Regions from separate parts of the Streptomyces sp. NPDC050448 genome, predicted to be linked through region 1. Evidence: riboswitches for the same ligand, from Rfam matches in the RefSeq annotation. Region 1 holds a riboswitch; the other holds the start of a gene.
What was found. A riboswitch is a leader RNA that binds a small molecule or an ion and turns the genes downstream of it on or off. The one in region 1 is predicted to bind cobalamin.
Positions count from the first base shown of each region.

Region 2: another riboswitch for cobalamin. It lies ahead of AB0I68_RS00350 (cobalamin biosynthesis protein); the one in region 1 lies ahead of AB0I68_RS03610 (ribonucleoside-diphosphate reductase subunit alpha).

Region 1 is NZ_JBFAJR010000002.1:180,492-188,030, reverse strand. It holds gene AB0I68_RS03635 (hypothetical protein) at 1-121, shown strand, start outside; gene def (peptide deformylase) at 188-823, shown strand; gene AB0I68_RS03625 (DUF3703 domain-containing protein) at 938-1,324, opposite strand; gene AB0I68_RS03620 (helix-turn-helix domain-containing protein) at 1,372-2,085, opposite strand; gene AB0I68_RS03615 (ribonucleotide-diphosphate reductase subunit beta) at 2,199-3,215, opposite strand; gene AB0I68_RS03610 (ribonucleoside-diphosphate reductase subunit alpha) at 3,215-5,602, opposite strand; cobalamin riboswitch at 5,759-5,890, opposite strand; gene AB0I68_RS03605 (GNAT family N-acetyltransferase) at 5,934-6,446, opposite strand; gene AB0I68_RS03600 (YbdD/YjiX family protein) at 6,541-6,738, opposite strand; gene AB0I68_RS03595 (carbon starvation CstA family protein) at 6,735-7,539, opposite strand, start outside.
Region 2 is NZ_JBFAJR010000001.1:56,564-64,102, forward strand. It holds gene AB0I68_RS00315 (ABC-F family ATP-binding cassette domain-containing protein) at 1-885, opposite strand, end outside; partial or broken gene AB0I68_RS00320 (neutral zinc metallopeptidase) at 1,161-1,319, shown strand; gene AB0I68_RS00325 (VOC family protein) at 1,404-1,799, shown strand; gene AB0I68_RS00330 (hypothetical protein) at 1,836-3,251, opposite strand; gene AB0I68_RS00335 (alpha/beta fold hydrolase) at 3,459-4,589, opposite strand; gene AB0I68_RS00340 (inorganic phosphate transporter) at 4,944-6,212, shown strand; gene AB0I68_RS00345 (hypothetical protein) at 6,241-6,462, shown strand; cobalamin riboswitch at 6,578-6,729, shown strand; gene AB0I68_RS00350 (cobalamin biosynthesis protein) at 6,768-7,539, shown strand, end outside.

The DNA of each region.
Region 1 (7,539 bases):
GGTGCCGGAGCGGGAATGCGGCATCGCGGCGCCGGCCGGTCTGGTGCGCGGACTGCTCGACGGCTGGGTCGCGGACAGTCCGGAGACCCGGGAGTGGCGGGATCTCGAGGAAGTCTGCTGAGCGGGCACCGTAGGCTGTACCGGCACATTGGTGAACGGGTGGACTTACGGAAGGCGTACGGCGGACATGGCGCAGCAGGAGAACGAGGTCGTCGAGGTAGTGAACGACGGGTACGTCGTGGACACCGAGGACTGTGAGGCGCGCGAGCTGGCCCACCGCGAGCGCGGCACCGCCCGCCCGATCACTGTGGTCGGCAACCCGGTCCTGCACCGCGAGTGCAAGGACGTCACCGAGTTCGGCGACGAGCTGGCGCAGCTGATCGACGACATGTTCGCCAGCCAGAAGGCCGCCGAGGGCGTGGGCCTGGCCGCGAACCAGATCGGCGTGGACGCCAAGGTCTTCGTCTACGACTGCCCGGACGACGACGGGCTGCGCCACACCGGTGCCGTGGTCAACCCGAAGCTCGTGGAGCTGCCGGCCGGCTCCCGTGTGCTCGACGACTCCAACGAGGGCTGCCTGTCGGTCCCGACCGCGTACGCCTCGCTGGCCCGCCCGGACTACGCCGAGGTGACCGGCCAGGACGCGCAGGGCAACCCGATCAAGGTGCGCGGCACGGGCTACTTCGCGCGCTGCCTGCAGCACGAGACGGACCATCTGTACGGGTACCTGTACATCGACCGGCTCTCGAAGCGCGACCGCAAGGACGCCCTGCGCCAGATGGACGAGGGCACCCCGCGCTACGAGACGGTTCCGAACGCGTAAGAACCCCTCCGCACCCGACAGGCCCTGCCCGGTCCGGGGCAGGGCCTGTCTGCGTGAGGCGCTGCCGGGCCCCGCGCTGTACGGGGCCGACGCGAGCGCCGCATCGACCGGCGGCTACGCGCGGCCCAGCAGCACCCGCAGATCGTCCGGGAGGGGCATCGGCGTGAAGAGGCCCGCCGCCGTACGCCCCGTGTTGCCGTACGGCACGCGCCCGGTCACCGACCCGGCCCCCGCCACCAGGATCCGCACCACCTGCCCCACCGTCTCCGACCGGTCCCGGCAGCGCACCGCGAGCCGGAACATGTGCCAGTGCGCACGGGTGTGGGGCCTGGCCCAGGCCTGGGAGATGATGTGGGCCCGCTCCAGGGCGGTCCACATGGCCGGGGTGTCGGGCGCGGCGTCGCGGGCGCGGCGCAGCTCCGCCTCGAAGGCCTCGCGCACGGCGGCCGGCATGGCCTTGCCCGTGCACGCGGAAATGCAGCTCTTCATCAGGTTCTTCATGAGTCCACGGTGCGGCCGCAGGGCCCGCCGGCGCTTGAACGAACCTGCTACATCCACTGGATGGTGCGGGTGAAGTCCGACGGTGCGATCCCGAACATCCGGCGCCACACCCGGCTGAAGTGCGCCCCGTCGGCGAAGCCCGCGCCGTGCGCCGCGTCCGTCAGGGAGTGCCCCCGGGAAGCGAGTTCGGCGGCGCTCATCAGCCGCAGCCACAGCACGTACGGGCGGAACGGCAGCCCCAGCTCGGACCGGAAGAGGTGCGCGAGGCGGCTCTCCGACAGGCACGCCACCTCGGCCGCCTGGGACAGCCGTACGTGTTCCCGTCCGGGCAGCCAGTCCAGCACCCGCACCACCCCGGGATGCGGGTCCGCGGCCGGCAGCGGGCCCCGGGGGAGTACGGAGTCCAGCGCGCACGCCGCCTCGAAGGGATCGGCGGGCAGGCCGGTGGCCGGTACGAGGTCTGCCGCGTCCCCCGCCAGCGCCGCGAGCCGGCGCCCGGCCACGGAGAGGGGGTCGTAGTGCAGCACCACCCCGCGTGCGGTCCCGCCCAGCACGGAGTGCCGCACCCCGGCCGGGACCACGTACGCCCGGCACCTGAAGGGCTCCCCGGCCGGCCCGGCCAGCAGCAGCTCGTCCCCGCCCAGCGCGGCGATGACCTGCACGGAGTGGTGCGCGTGCGCGGTGGCGGACCCGACGGCGCCCCCGTACAGCATGCCCCCCGGCCGCAGCCGGGCCCGCCCGGCCCAGCCGGTGCCGGTCATGCCGCCCGCCCCGGACATGACGAAGCGCCCCCGCCCGAGAACCCGGTGAACCGGATGCTGCTTCCCATGGGCGGGGACGCTATCAAGCCGTACCGACGGCGACCGGACGGGACTTAGAAGTCCTCGTCCAGGTCGACCGTGCCCTCGACCGCGACCTGGTAGGCCGACGGACGGCGCTCGAAGAAGTTCGTCAGCTCCTGGACACCCTGCAGCTCCATGAAGGAGAACGGGTTCTGCGAGCCGTAGACCGGCGGGAAGCCGAGGCGGACCAGGCGCTGGTCCGCGACGCACTCCAGGTACTCGCGCATCGACTCGGTGTTCATGCCCGGCAGGCCGTCACCGCACAGGTCGCGGCCGAACTGCAGCTCCGCCTCCACGGCCTCCTTCAGCATGTCGGTGACCTGCTGCCGGAGGGCGTCGTCGAAGAGCTCCGGCTCCTCCTTGCGGACCGTGTCCACGACCTCGAACGCGAAGTTCATGTGCATGGTCTCGTCGCGGAACACCCAGTTGGTGCCGGTGGCCAGGCCGTGCAGCAGGCCGCGCGAGCGGAACCAGTACACGTACGCGAAGGCGCCGTAGAAGAACAGGCCCTCGATGCACGCGGCGAAGCAGATCAGGTTCAGCAGGAAGCGACGGCGGTCGGCCTGCGTCTCCAGCCGCTCGATCTTCTCGACCGAGTCCATCCACCTGAAGCAGAACTGCGCCTTCTCGCGGATCGACGGGATCTCCTCGACCGCGTCGAAGGCGGCCGCGCGGTCGTCCGGGTCGGGCAGGTAGGTGTCGAGCAGCGTCAGATAGAACTGGACGTGCACGGCCTCCTCGAACAGCTGGCGCGACAGGTACAGGCGCGCCTCCGGGGAGTTGATGTGCTTGTAGAGCGTCAGCACCAGGTTGTTCGAGACGATCGAGTCACCCGTCGCGAAGAACGCGACGAGGCGGCCGATCATGTGCTGCTCGGCGGGCGTCAGCTTCGCGAGGTCGGCGACGTCCGAGTGGAGGTCGACCTCCTCGACGGTCCACGTGTTCTTGATCGCGTCCCGGTAGCGCTCGTAGAAGTCCGGGTAGCGCATGGGACGCAGCGTCAGCTCGAAGCCAGGGTCGAGCAGGTTCTTCTTGTCGGTGGAGCTCATTACTGGCAGGCCTCGCAGGACTCGGGGTTCTCAAGGGAGCAGGCCAGCGCCTCGGCGTCCGCGACCGCCTGCGGCAGCGCGACGGGGGTGGCCGCCTGCGCGGCGCGGGCGATCTTGGTCGCCGGGCGCGAGCGCAGGTAGTACGTGGTCTTCAGGCCCTGCTTCCAGGCGTACGCGTACATCGAGGACAGCTTCCCGATGGTCGGCGTCTCCAGGAACAGGTTCAGCGACTGCGACTGGTCGAGGTACGGCGTACGGGCCGCGGCCATGTCGATCAGGCCGCGCTGCGGGATCTCCCACGCCGTGCGGTACAGCTCGCGCACCTCGGCCGGGATCCAGCCGAAGCCCTGGACCGAGCCGCTGGAGTCGCGCAGGGCCTCGCGGGTCTGGGCGTCCCACACGCCGAGCTGCTTCAGCTCCTCCACCAGGTAGCCGTTGACCTGGAGGAACTCACCGCTCAGCGTCTCGCGCTTGAAGAGGTTGGAGACCTGCGGCTCGATGCACTCGTACACGCCGGCGATCGAGGCGATCGTCGCGGTCGGGGCGATGGCGAGGAGCAGGGAGTTGCGCATGCCGCTCTCGGCGACGCGGGCGCGCAGGGCGTCCCAGCGCTCGGGCCAGGCGCGCTCGGTGTCGTAGTGGTCCGGGTGCAGGACACCGCGGGCCGTACGGGTCTGCGACCAGGCCGGCAGCGGGCCGTGGCGCTCGGCCAGGTCGCAGGAGGCCTCGTACGCCGCGAGCATGATGCGCTCGGCGATCTTGGTGGAGAGGGCCCTCGCCTCGGCGGAGTCGAAGGGCAGGCGCAGCTTGAAGAAGACGTCCTGCAGACCCATCGCGCCCAGGCCCACCGGGCGCCAGCGGGAGTTGGAGCGCCCGGCCTGCTCGGTCGGGTAGAAGTTGATGTCCACGACGCGGTCGAGGAAGGTCACGGCGGTGCGGACGGTCTCGTCCAGCCGCTCCCAGTCCATCTCACCCGTCTCGGTGAGGACGAACGCGCCCAGGTTGACCGAGCCGAGGTTGCAGACGGCCGTCTCGCCGTCGTTGGTGACCTCGAGGATCTCGGTGCACAGGTTCGAGGAGTGCACGACCTTGCCCGGCTCGGCGGTCTGGTTCGCCGTGCGGTTGGACGCGTCCTTGAAGGTCATCCAGCCCTGGCCGGTCTGCGCGAGGGTGCGCATCATCCGGCCGTACAGGTCGCGGGCGGGCATGGTCTTGCGGGCCAGGCCGTCCGCCTCGGCCTTGCGGTACGCGGCGTCGAACTCGTCGCCCCACAGGTCGACCAGCTCGGGCACGTCGGCCGGGGAGAACAGCGACCAGTCTGCGTCCGCGTTCACACGGCGCATGAACTCGTCCGGCACCCAGTGCGCCAGGTTCAGGTTGTGCGTACGGCGCTGGTCCTCGCCGGTGTTGTCGCGGAGCTCCAGGAACTCCTCGATGTCCGCGTGCCAGGTCTCCAGGTAGACGGCGGCGGCACCCTTGCGGCGGCCGCCCTGGTTCACGGCGGCGACGGAGGCGTCGAGGGTCTTCAGGAACGGCACGATGCCGTTGGAGTGGCCGTTCGTACCGCGGATCAGCGAACCGCGGGCCCGGATGCGGGAGTACGAGAGGCCGATGCCGCCGGCGTGCTTCGACAGGCGCGCGACCTGGTGGTAGCGGTCGTAGATCGAGTCGAGCTCGTCCAGCGGGGAGTCCAGCAGGTAGCAGGAGGACATCTGCGGGTGCCGGGTGCCGGAGTTGAAGAGCGTGGGGGAGGACGGCAGATAGTCGAGGCGGCTCATCAGCCGGTACAGCGAGGCCACTTCCTCGACGGCCTGGACGCTGTCGTTCTCGGCGAGGCCGCAGGCCACGCGCAGCATGAAGTGCTGCGGGGTCTCGATGACCTGGCGGGTGATCGGGTGGCGCAGCAGGTAGCGGCTGTGCAGGGTGCGCAGGCCGAAGAAACCGAAGCGGTCGTCGGCGCCCTCGGCGAGCGTGTGCTCGACCAGCGCGTCCAGGCGGCTCGCGTGCAGCGTCACGAACTCGGCGGTGCGGTCGGCGATCAGGCCCTCGCGGTGGCCGACCGCGACGGAGGCGGAGAAGGAGGTGGCTCCCTGGCCGGCGGCTTCCTCCGCGACGGCCAGCGTCAGCAGCCGGGCGGCGAGCCGGGAGTACGCCGGGTCCTCGGAGATCAGACCGGCGGCGGCCTCCGTGGCCAGCCCGCGCAGCTCGGCCTCGTCGGCGGCGGCGCTGCGCCCGCGGAGCGCGGCGGCGGCGACCCGGCCCGGGTCGGTGTCGGGGAGGTCGGCCGTCAGCTCGGTGAGGGTACGCAGCAGCGCGGCCCCAGGTCCCCCGGTCTCGATTCCGGTGTCGGACGGGTCGGACTCGGCGCGCGGTGCGGAAGGCGCGATGGTCACGGGGGGAGCTCTCCCTCGCTCGGCTCCGGGACACCTGCGGTGCGGGCGCGAGCGGGCGCGCGCGGGGCAGGGCCTGGCAGGGCACGCTCACACCGCACGGCGTCCACCGGCCCAACCGCGAGGCCCGGACGTATCGGCACCCGGTTCGGTCGAGCCGGGCGCACTGTCGGCAGGTCCTCGGACTTGCGGTGACACCAATGGGTGTACTTCATACCGTTGCGGGACAGTTCCGGATTCGCACCGGATTCCCCTGCGACGACAGCGAGCATGAGCATACATGTGGGGGGCCGTTGATGCGCGACCCCCCACATGTTGTGTCGGCCCGCTACCGCCCGGGTACGCGCAGCTCCAATGCGTAGGTCAGCAACGGCACCGTCGGGACCGGGGACCAGTCCCGTTCGGGGGTCCGTACGAAGCCCAGACGCTCGTAGATCCGGTGCGCGGCGGGGCTCGCGGCCTGGGTCGAGAGCACCAGGCGCGTCACGCCCTCGATGGCCCGCGCCCGCTGGATGCAGGCACGCACCAGGGCCTCGCCCGCGCCCCGGCCGCGGCCCGCGCGGGCCACCGTCAGCATCCGGAACTCGGCCTCGCCGGGCCCGGCGAGGTCGGCCATGCGGCTGCCGGGCGGCGCGAAGGTCACCCCGCCGAGCAGCATGCCGCCGAGGGTGGCCACGAGCACCTCGGCATCGGCGGCCCGCCCGGCGACGTCCCGCAGCGCCCGCTCGTAGGAGTCGTCCTCGTTGGCGTCCAGGAGCCCGTCGTCGAGATAGGCCTGGGCGGTGATGTCCCCGAGCTCCGCGTAGTCCGCGGGCACGGCTGTTCTGATCACGATGTCCATGGCGACGAGTCTGCGGGACGCTGTCGGCGCCCGGCGCTCTCGTCGGAGACACCGTCGGGGCCCCGCCGGGTGGACGGGGCCCTTTCGCGGTGGGTCAACAGCAGCGGAAGCCCTCTTGGGGGTTGGCCTCGCGGGCGTCCGTGCGGGCGCGTTCGAAGGCGCGCCGGGTCAGGACCTCGGCCTCCGGGTCGTGCGTGCGGGCGTGCGCGACGTACCGGTCGTACGCCGCCTCGCCCGAGAACTCCCGTACGAAGAACCGTGCCTTCGCCAGCGCCGCGCGGACGCCGCTCACGCCACCGGCTCCTTCGCGCGGCCGCCGCCCGAGTCGAGGCCGGCGGCGGCGAGTTCCGCCCGCTCCTCGGCCGTCGCGATGAGCCCGGCCGGGGCGATGATCTTCGACTCGGCCCACGGGACCTCGGAGAGCCTGACCGCCTCCGGGCTGCGGACCGCCTTGAGGCAGGTCCGCGCCGCGTCCAGCAGCACGATGATGATCAGCGCCGCGAACAGCGCCGACAGCACGCCGTCGACCGTGGCGTTGGTGACGATGGTGTGCATCTCGTCCATGTTCTTCGCGGGCTTGAGCACCTTCCCGGCGTCGATGCCGTCCTGGTACTTGTCGCGCTGCGCGAAGAACCCGACCTTCACGTCGTCGGAGAAGACCTTCTGGTAGCTCGCGGTGAGCGTGACCGCCACGTCCCAGGCCAGCGGGACGCCGGTCACCCAGGCCCACTTGAGCCGCCCGGACTTCACCAGCAGCGTGGTGCAGACGGCCAGGGCCACCGCCGCGAGCAGCTGGTTCGCGATCCCGAACAGTGGGAACAGCTGGTTGATGCCGCCCAGCGGGTCCTTGATGCCGACCCACAGGAAGTAGCCCCAGCCGCCGACGACGAGTGCGCTCGCCAGCCACACGCCCGGCTTCCAGCTGATGTCCTTGAAGGACTTGTGCACGTTGCCGAGGGTGTCCTGGAGCATGAACCGGCCGACGCGGGTGCCCGCGTCGAGGGTGGTCAGGATGAACAGCGCCTCGAACATGATCGCGAAGTGGTACCAGAACGCCTTCATCCCGGCGCCGCCGACCACGGACGAGAAGATC
Region 2 (7,539 bases), on a different contig from region 1:
CTCGGCGCGCTTGGCCATGTTCTGCGCGGCGACGGTCTTGGTCGCCTTGGCGCGCATCTTGTCGGCCTGCGAGTTCAGGGCCGCGGCCTTCTTCTCGGCGTTCTGGCGCTCGCGCTTGCGGCGCTTCTCGTCGGCCTCGCGCTGCTGCTGGTAGAGCTTCCAGCCCATGTTGTAGACGTCGATCTGGGAGCGGTTGGCGTCCAGGTAGAAGACCTTGTTGACGACGGTCTCGACCAGGTCGACATCGTGGGAGATCACGATGAAGCCGCCGCGGTAGTTCTTCAGGTAGTCCCGCAGCCAGACGATCGAGTCGGCGTCGAGGTGGTTCGTGGGCTCGTCGAGGAGCAGGGTGTCGGCGTCCGAGAAGAGGATCCGGGCGAGCTCGACACGGCGCCGCTGGCCGCCGGAGAGGGTGTGCAGCGGCTGGCCGAGTACGCGGTCGGGCAGGCCGAGGGCGGCCGAGATGGTCGCGGCCTCCGACTCGGCGGCGTACCCGCCCTTGGTGAGGAACTCGGTCTCCTGGCGCTCGTACTGGCGCAGCGCCTTCTCGCGGGTGGCGCCGGAGCCGGTGGCGATGCGCTCCTCGTTCATCCGCATCTTGCGCAGGAGGACGTCGAGGCCGCGGGCGGAGAGGATCCGGTCGCGGGCGAGCACGTCGAGGTCGCCGGTGCGCGGGTCCTGCGGGAGGTAGCCGACCTCGCCCGAGCGGGCGATGCTGCCGGCGGCGGGCTGCCCCTCGCCCGCGAGGCACTTGGTGAGGGTGGTCTTGCCTGCTCCGTTGCGGCCGACCAGGCCGATGCGGTCGCCCTTGGCGACACGGAAGGAGGCGGACTCGATGAGGACGCGGGCGCCGGCGCGCAGCTCGACGCCGGTGGCGGTGATCACGGAAATACTCCAGGGCGGGGGGACGGCGGAAGGGGGGCAGGACGCGATGCTTCGACGCCGCTAATCCGCGAGGAGATTTGCCATGGGATTCATTCTACCGGGGGTGCGCAACTAGTTATGGGGGCGTCCGCCCCTTGACGCGCGCCCTTCGACCTGCCCGCCGGCCCTCCCGTCCGCAGGTCCCGTCCGTCCCCCGTCGGGCGCGCGGATCGTCCCGCTGGGCCATGGCGCGTATCAGGATGGACCGGGTGATACCCGCCACAGAGGCGGCGACCTTGGACGCGGCGGGCGCGGTCGGCGACGACCGGATCCAGGAGGAGTTCCAGGCCGGGTGATCCCGGAGTCCTGGACGCACGGCTCGGCCCGCAAGCGCCGGCAGTGGCTCTGCCAGGGCTGCCGCACGGGGCGAGTTGACGCAGTGCAACACCTTCCGCCGACCGCCTTCCCCCGGGCTGTCAGTGCCGCCTGCCATGCTGTGCCGTGGGTCACATTCACGAGCACGAGAAGGAGTGATCGCCATGGCAGGCGTTCCGTCCGTCTTTCCGACACTGCTCTACCGCGACGCCAAGGCCGCGATCCAGCAGCTGACGGAGGCATTCGGATTCACCCAGGTCGCGGTGTACGAGGGTGACGACGGCGCCGTGATGCACGCCGAGCTGTCGTACGGGAACGGCGCGGTGATGCTCGGCAGCAAGGGCCGCGGCGGCGTGTTCGACAAGGCGATGGAGAACGCCGGGCCGGCCGGGGTCTACGTCGTGGTCGACGATGTGGACGCGCACCACCGCCGGGCCGCCGACCACGGGGTGGAGATCCTGATGGAGCCCACCGACCAGGAGTACGGCTCGCGGGACTACATGGCCCGCGACGCGGAGGGCAACATCTGGAGCTTCGGTACGTACGCGCCGCAGGTCTGATCTCCACGGCGGCGCGTACGTCCGGCGGTACGGGGGCTACACCCCGCCGGTGTGGACCTGGAAGGCGGCCCGGCGGACCGCCTTGGCCAGGGCCGGGTCCGGGTGCGCGGCGGCCAGGGCGACCAGGACCTGGACGGTGCGGGGATGGCCGACCGCGCGGACCTCGTCCAGCAGCCGCGGGACGGTGGTCCGGACGGCCGAGTCGAGGTGGCGTGCCAGCAGGTCCGCCTCGCCGTGGTCGGCGATGGCGGCCGCGGTGTCCACCCAGAGCCAGGTCGACTCCTCGGCGGTGAGCACGTCCTGGGCCTCGTCGGGATCCACCCCGTCGTGCTCGGCGAGCCAGAGCAGGGCATAGGGGCGCAGGGCGGGATCGCGGACGGCGGCGCGCACCTCGGGTTCGGCCGGGGCGCCGACCACGCGCAGGGCCTCGAAGGCGAGGCCGCGCAGCAGGGCGTCCTCGCCGCGGGCGGCGTGCAGCAGCTCGCTGACGGCGTGGCCGACGGGGCGGGCGGCGAGCCAGGCCTGGTACTCGGCGCGGGCCGGTCCCGGGGTCAGCCGGGCGCAGCCGTGCAGCATCGCGGCGGCGGACTGCTCGATGTTCCCCGCGGGGCTCTGCGCGGCGACGCAGATCTGCTCGAGCTTGACCCAGACGGCCCAGCTGCCGAGCGGGGTGAGGGCGGCCTGCGCGGGGCCGAGTGTGACGGCGTCGACGGCGGCGAGCCCGCCGAGCGCCCAGCGCAGCAGCCGGGCGAGCGGAACGGGGACCGTGTGGGGGACGGCGGCCTCCGCGACGGCGGCGGCCGCCTCGGAGCCGCTGGCTCCGGGGCCGGCCGCCGGTGCCGTGGCTGCCGTGGCTGCCGTCCCGTCAGAGGGCGAAGTCTCGCGCGCCGGGGCGTCGTAGGGGACCTCGCACCGCTCGTCGCGCAGTTCGGTGACCCGCTGGCCGAGCAGGTCCAGCAGATCCGGGACGGTCACGGGACCGGCGGACAGCTGGAGCAGGGACAGCAGTTGGGGCATCGACTCGACCACCTCGGCGACGACCGCGGGCGCGATGTCGGCGGGGGCCGGGTGGACCAGAGACCAGGCGTCGAACAGGGCGACCCAGCCGCGCAGTACGGCAGTGTCGTCGCGGTCCCAGGCGCGCAGTCGCCAGCCGGGGCGGGCGTGGCCGCCGTGCACTTCCACGAGGCCGGCGAGCCGGGCGCGGTCCCAGCCGACCCGGATCTGTCCGTGTGTCAGGTCCAGTTCACCGGCGGCCCGTTCGACATCGGCGGCGGGCAGCGCTCCCGCCGGGGCGGGCCGGCCTCCGCCGCCGGCACCGAGGTTGAGCTCGGCCCAGCGGGCGAGCCGTACGGCGTCGGCGAGCGAGGCCCGGGCCCGGTTCGCGAGTTCGCCCGTGGCCGGGGTACCCGCCGGGGGCCGGGAGGCGGGACGGGCGCGTCGGTCGGTCACCGCCTTGCGGGCCGCGGCGACGGAACGCGGGGAGACGAGTCGGAGTCTGGAGTCGCGAGCCAACTGCTCATCAGGCTTTCGGGACGTCACGGAAGCAGTCTCGCCCGTCACCGGCCGAAAGCCCAAACGGAACCAGCCATTATCGCCGGTCTCCATGGGGACATACCGGGAAATTGGCCACTCCCTGCCCCTCCGGGCACACGGCCTTCACATAAGAGGGGTCAGGAAGCGCCGCAGGGCTTCCTCATATCCGGCCGGATCAGCGTTCCACATCGCCCCGTGCGGGGCTTCGCGGACGGTCCTCAGGGCGACGAGGTCGGGGCGGGCGGCGGCGAGCCTGCGGGAGGGCTCCCAGGGGGCGAGCGTGTCGTCCGGGCCGTGGAAGATCAGGACGGGGACGCGCAGCGCCGCGGGGTCCGCCGCCGGCCCCCCGCGGTCGGCGCGCAGTCCGGCGCGCCCCTCGGCGGCCCGCACCGCGAACGGCACCAGCGCGGCCGGGGTGCGGCGGGCGGCGACGAGCGCGCGCAGGGTGGCGTGCCGGTCGAGCACCGGCGAGTCCAGCACGAGCCCGGAGATCCGGTCGGCGAGGGCCGAGCGCCCGGCGGCGTACAGGGCCATGGCCGCCCCCGTGGACCAGCCGTGCAGGACGACCCGGCGGGCGCCGTAGCGCAGGGCGTAGCGGATGGCGGCGTCCACGTCCCGCCACTCCGATTCGCCGAGGTGGCCGAGGCCGTCCGGTGAGGCCGGGGCGCCGAGGTCGCCGCGGTAGGCGAGGGCGAGGACGGGCATCTGGTGGCGGTGGAGGAAGGGCATGACCACCATCGGGTGCTCGCGGCCGGCGCCGAGCCCGTGCACGGCGATCACCCAGGTGTCGCGGGCGGCGGGCACGAACCAGGCGGGCAGCGCGCCGAGCTCGCCGGGGACGTCCACGTCGGCGTGGTCGAGCCCGAGGGCGGTGCCGGGATTGCCCTGGTGGACCTGGGGGGTGAGGGCCACCCGGGTGCCGGGGTCGAGGCTGCCGTGGGTGACGGAGAGGAGCCGGCGTACGACGGTGTCCGGGCCGTGCGCGGCTCCGTCGAGGACGGGCCCGACCACGGCGTGCACCCCCGGGGCGGCGAGCCCGTACGTACCGGGGCGCAGGGAGGCCAGCGAGCGGGTCAGCTCGATCTCCCCGGAGCCCGCGGAGTGGACGCTGAGCCGCGGCCCGCCGGGCAGGGGGCGACCGGGTTCGTGCCGCAGGGCGGCGTCGGCGGCGCAGCGGCCGGCCGCGACCGCGGCCGCGGCGGCGCCGACGAGGGTGGTCGCGACGGCCGCGGCCGTCGCTGTGGCGGTACGCACCGCTCCAGTGTCGAGGCGGCAGCCCGGGCCGGCCACTGGAGCGGAATACTCCGAATACGGCCGGGCGGGGTCGGGAAGGGATCACGAAGAGCCCCCCACAGGCCGGCCGGCGGAGTGATCTGGATCACTTCCCGAGCCCCTCCGGGGCGGACCCGGGGGCTTCCGGCCCCCTGCGGAGCCGTTCATTCACCCTGCTTTGACGTGCGTTAATCGGTATATCAGCCAAAAAAACCGGACGAAGGTCCCGATGGCACGACGGGCCAGTACACCGCTCCGCCCAAGTCAGTTCATCTTCCGTTCACTCAGGTTGCCTACGGTCGCCGAGCCACTGACGTCAAACAGAAGCCTGGGTAAATGGAGCACATAACGCTTCTCCTCGGGATCGTGATCATTACCGCTCTCGTGTTCGACTTCACGAACGGTTTCCACGACACAGCCAACGCGATGGCCACCACCATCTCGACCGGCGCCCTCAAGCCCAAGACGGCGGTGGCCATGTCCGCCGTGCTCAACCTCGTCGGCGCGTTCATGTCCGTGGAGGTCGCCAAGACGATCTCCAAGGGCCTGATCAACGAGGAGGGCATCCAGCCGGAAGTGATCTTCGCCGCGCTGGTCGGCGCGATCCTCTGGAACCTCGTCACCTGGCTGGTCGGACTCCCCTCCAGCTCGTCCCACGCCCTGATGGGCGGCCTGATCGGTGCCGCGGTCGCCTCCGCCGGCATCGGCGCGGTCAACGGCAGCGTGGTCGTCACCAAGGTGCTCATCCCCGCCGTCGCCGCCCCGATCGTGGCCGGCGTGGCCGCGATGCTGGCCGCGAAGGTCACGTACAGGCTCGGCGGCAAGGTCGGCCAGAAGACCTCCACCAAGGGCTACCGCGCCGGCCAGATCGCCTCGGCCGGTCTCGTCTCCCTCGCGCACGGCACCAATGACGCGCAGAAGACGATGGGCATCATCACCCTCGCCCTCGTCGCGGGCGGCGCCCTGGACTCCGGCGCGAACCCGCCGGTATGGGTCATCATCTCCGCCGGCATGGCCATCGCGCTGGGCACCTCCCTGGGCGGCTGGCGCATCATCCGCACCCTGGGCAGCGGTCTGACCGACCTGCAGCCGCAGCAGGGCTTCGCCGCCCAGACCTCGGCCGCCAGCGTCATCCTGGCCTCCTCCAGCCTCGGCTTCTCCCTCTCCACCACCCACGCGTGCTCCGGCGCCGTCATGGGTGCGGGCCTGGGCCGCAAGGGCGGTGTGGTCCGCTGGTCCACCGCCACCCGCATGTTCATCGCCTGGGGCCTGACCCTGCCGGCCGCCGCCGTCGTCGCCTCCGGTGCCGAGCTGGTCATGCGCACCGGTGACATCGGCGTCGCAGCCGTCGCGCTCTTCCTGATCGCCTCCTGCGTCGCCATCTGGGCCATCTCGCGCCGTCAGGTCGTCGACCACAGCAACGTCAACGACGCGCAGCCGGCCGCGGCCGAGGAGCCGGGCGTCGTCACCACGGCCATGGCCGCCGTCACCGTCCCGCCGACCATGGCCGCCGAAGCCGCCGCCGGTACGACCGCCGCGGTCACGGACGACGCCCTGAAGGCCACCATCCCGGCGGCCCCTGCGGCTCCGGCCGCCGCGGTCTGACCCCGAGAACGACAGAGGAATCCGCAGTATGAAGATCGACTGGGCAGCACTCGGCTCCGTCTTCGGGGTCAGCCTCTCCGCCACCGTCGCGCTCGTGGCCCTGTTCACGATGGGCCTGGTGGGCCTCTCCAAGCACGAGGCCGCCACCGAGCAGGGCGCCGCCGCCACCCTGGCCCGCAGCGGTGCGTACGCCTGCTTCGCGCTCGTCGCGGCAGCGGTGGCGTACGGGTTCTACCTGATCGTCGCCTGACCGGGCTCGGGCACGGCGTACGAAAGCTCCCTCCGGGTTTCCCGGGGGGAGCTTTCCCGTCCCCGTGACCTGTTCCTGTGACCTGCCTCGCCGCAGGTCAACGGCGAGTTGACGGGCCTTCGCGGTGCGTGGTGGACTGCCCGAGCCAATACGGCGGCATGGAGAGGAAGTCCGGTGCGAATCCGGCGCGGTCCCGCCACTGTCACCGGGGAGCACGCGGCACGTGCGCCCCGGGAGCCAGGAACTCCCACCGCCGGACACGTCGAACCAGGGCGCGGACCCTGAGTGAGGACATACCTGCCACCATGCGTGCCGATCGCGTCTTCGCGTACGGCGCCACGGCGGGCCTGATCGGCGACCGGATCCTCGGTGATCCGCGCCGAGGGCACCCCGTGGCCGCCTTCGGACGAGCCGCCGCCGCCGTCGAACGCGCCCTGTGGCGCGACGACCGCGCCCGGGGCCTCGTCCACACCTTCGTCTGCGCCGGGGGCGCGGCCGCCGTCGGTGCGCTGGGCGCCCGCGCCGTGCGCTCCCGGCCCGCGGCCGCCCGTATCGCCCTGACCGCAGCGGCCACCTGGGCCGTCGTCGGCGGCACCTCCCTGGGCCGCGAGGCCCGCGCCATCGGCGGCGCGCTCGCCGCCGGGGACGCCGAGGTGGCCCGCGAACGGCTGCCGCACCTGTGCGGGCGCGACCCGCAGGCCCTGGACGAGCGGCAGATGGCCCGCGCCGTCGTGGAGTCGGTCGCCGAGAACACCTCCGACGCGGTGGTCGGGGCCCTGGTGTGGGGCGCCGCAGCCGGTGTCCCCGGGCTGCTGGCGTTCCGCGCCGTGAACACCCTGGACGCGATGGTGGGCCACAAGTCGCCGCGGTACCTGCGCTACGGCTGGGCCTCGGCCCGGCTCGACGATCTCGCGGGCTGGCCGGGCGCCCGGCTGACCGCCCTGGCCGCCGTACTGGCCGGCCCCGACCGGCGGGGAGCCGTACGGGCCTGGCGTGCGGACGCCGCCAAGCACCCGAGCCCGAACGCCGGGCCCGTGGAGGCCTCGTTCGCCGGGGCGCTCGGCGTACGGCTGGGGG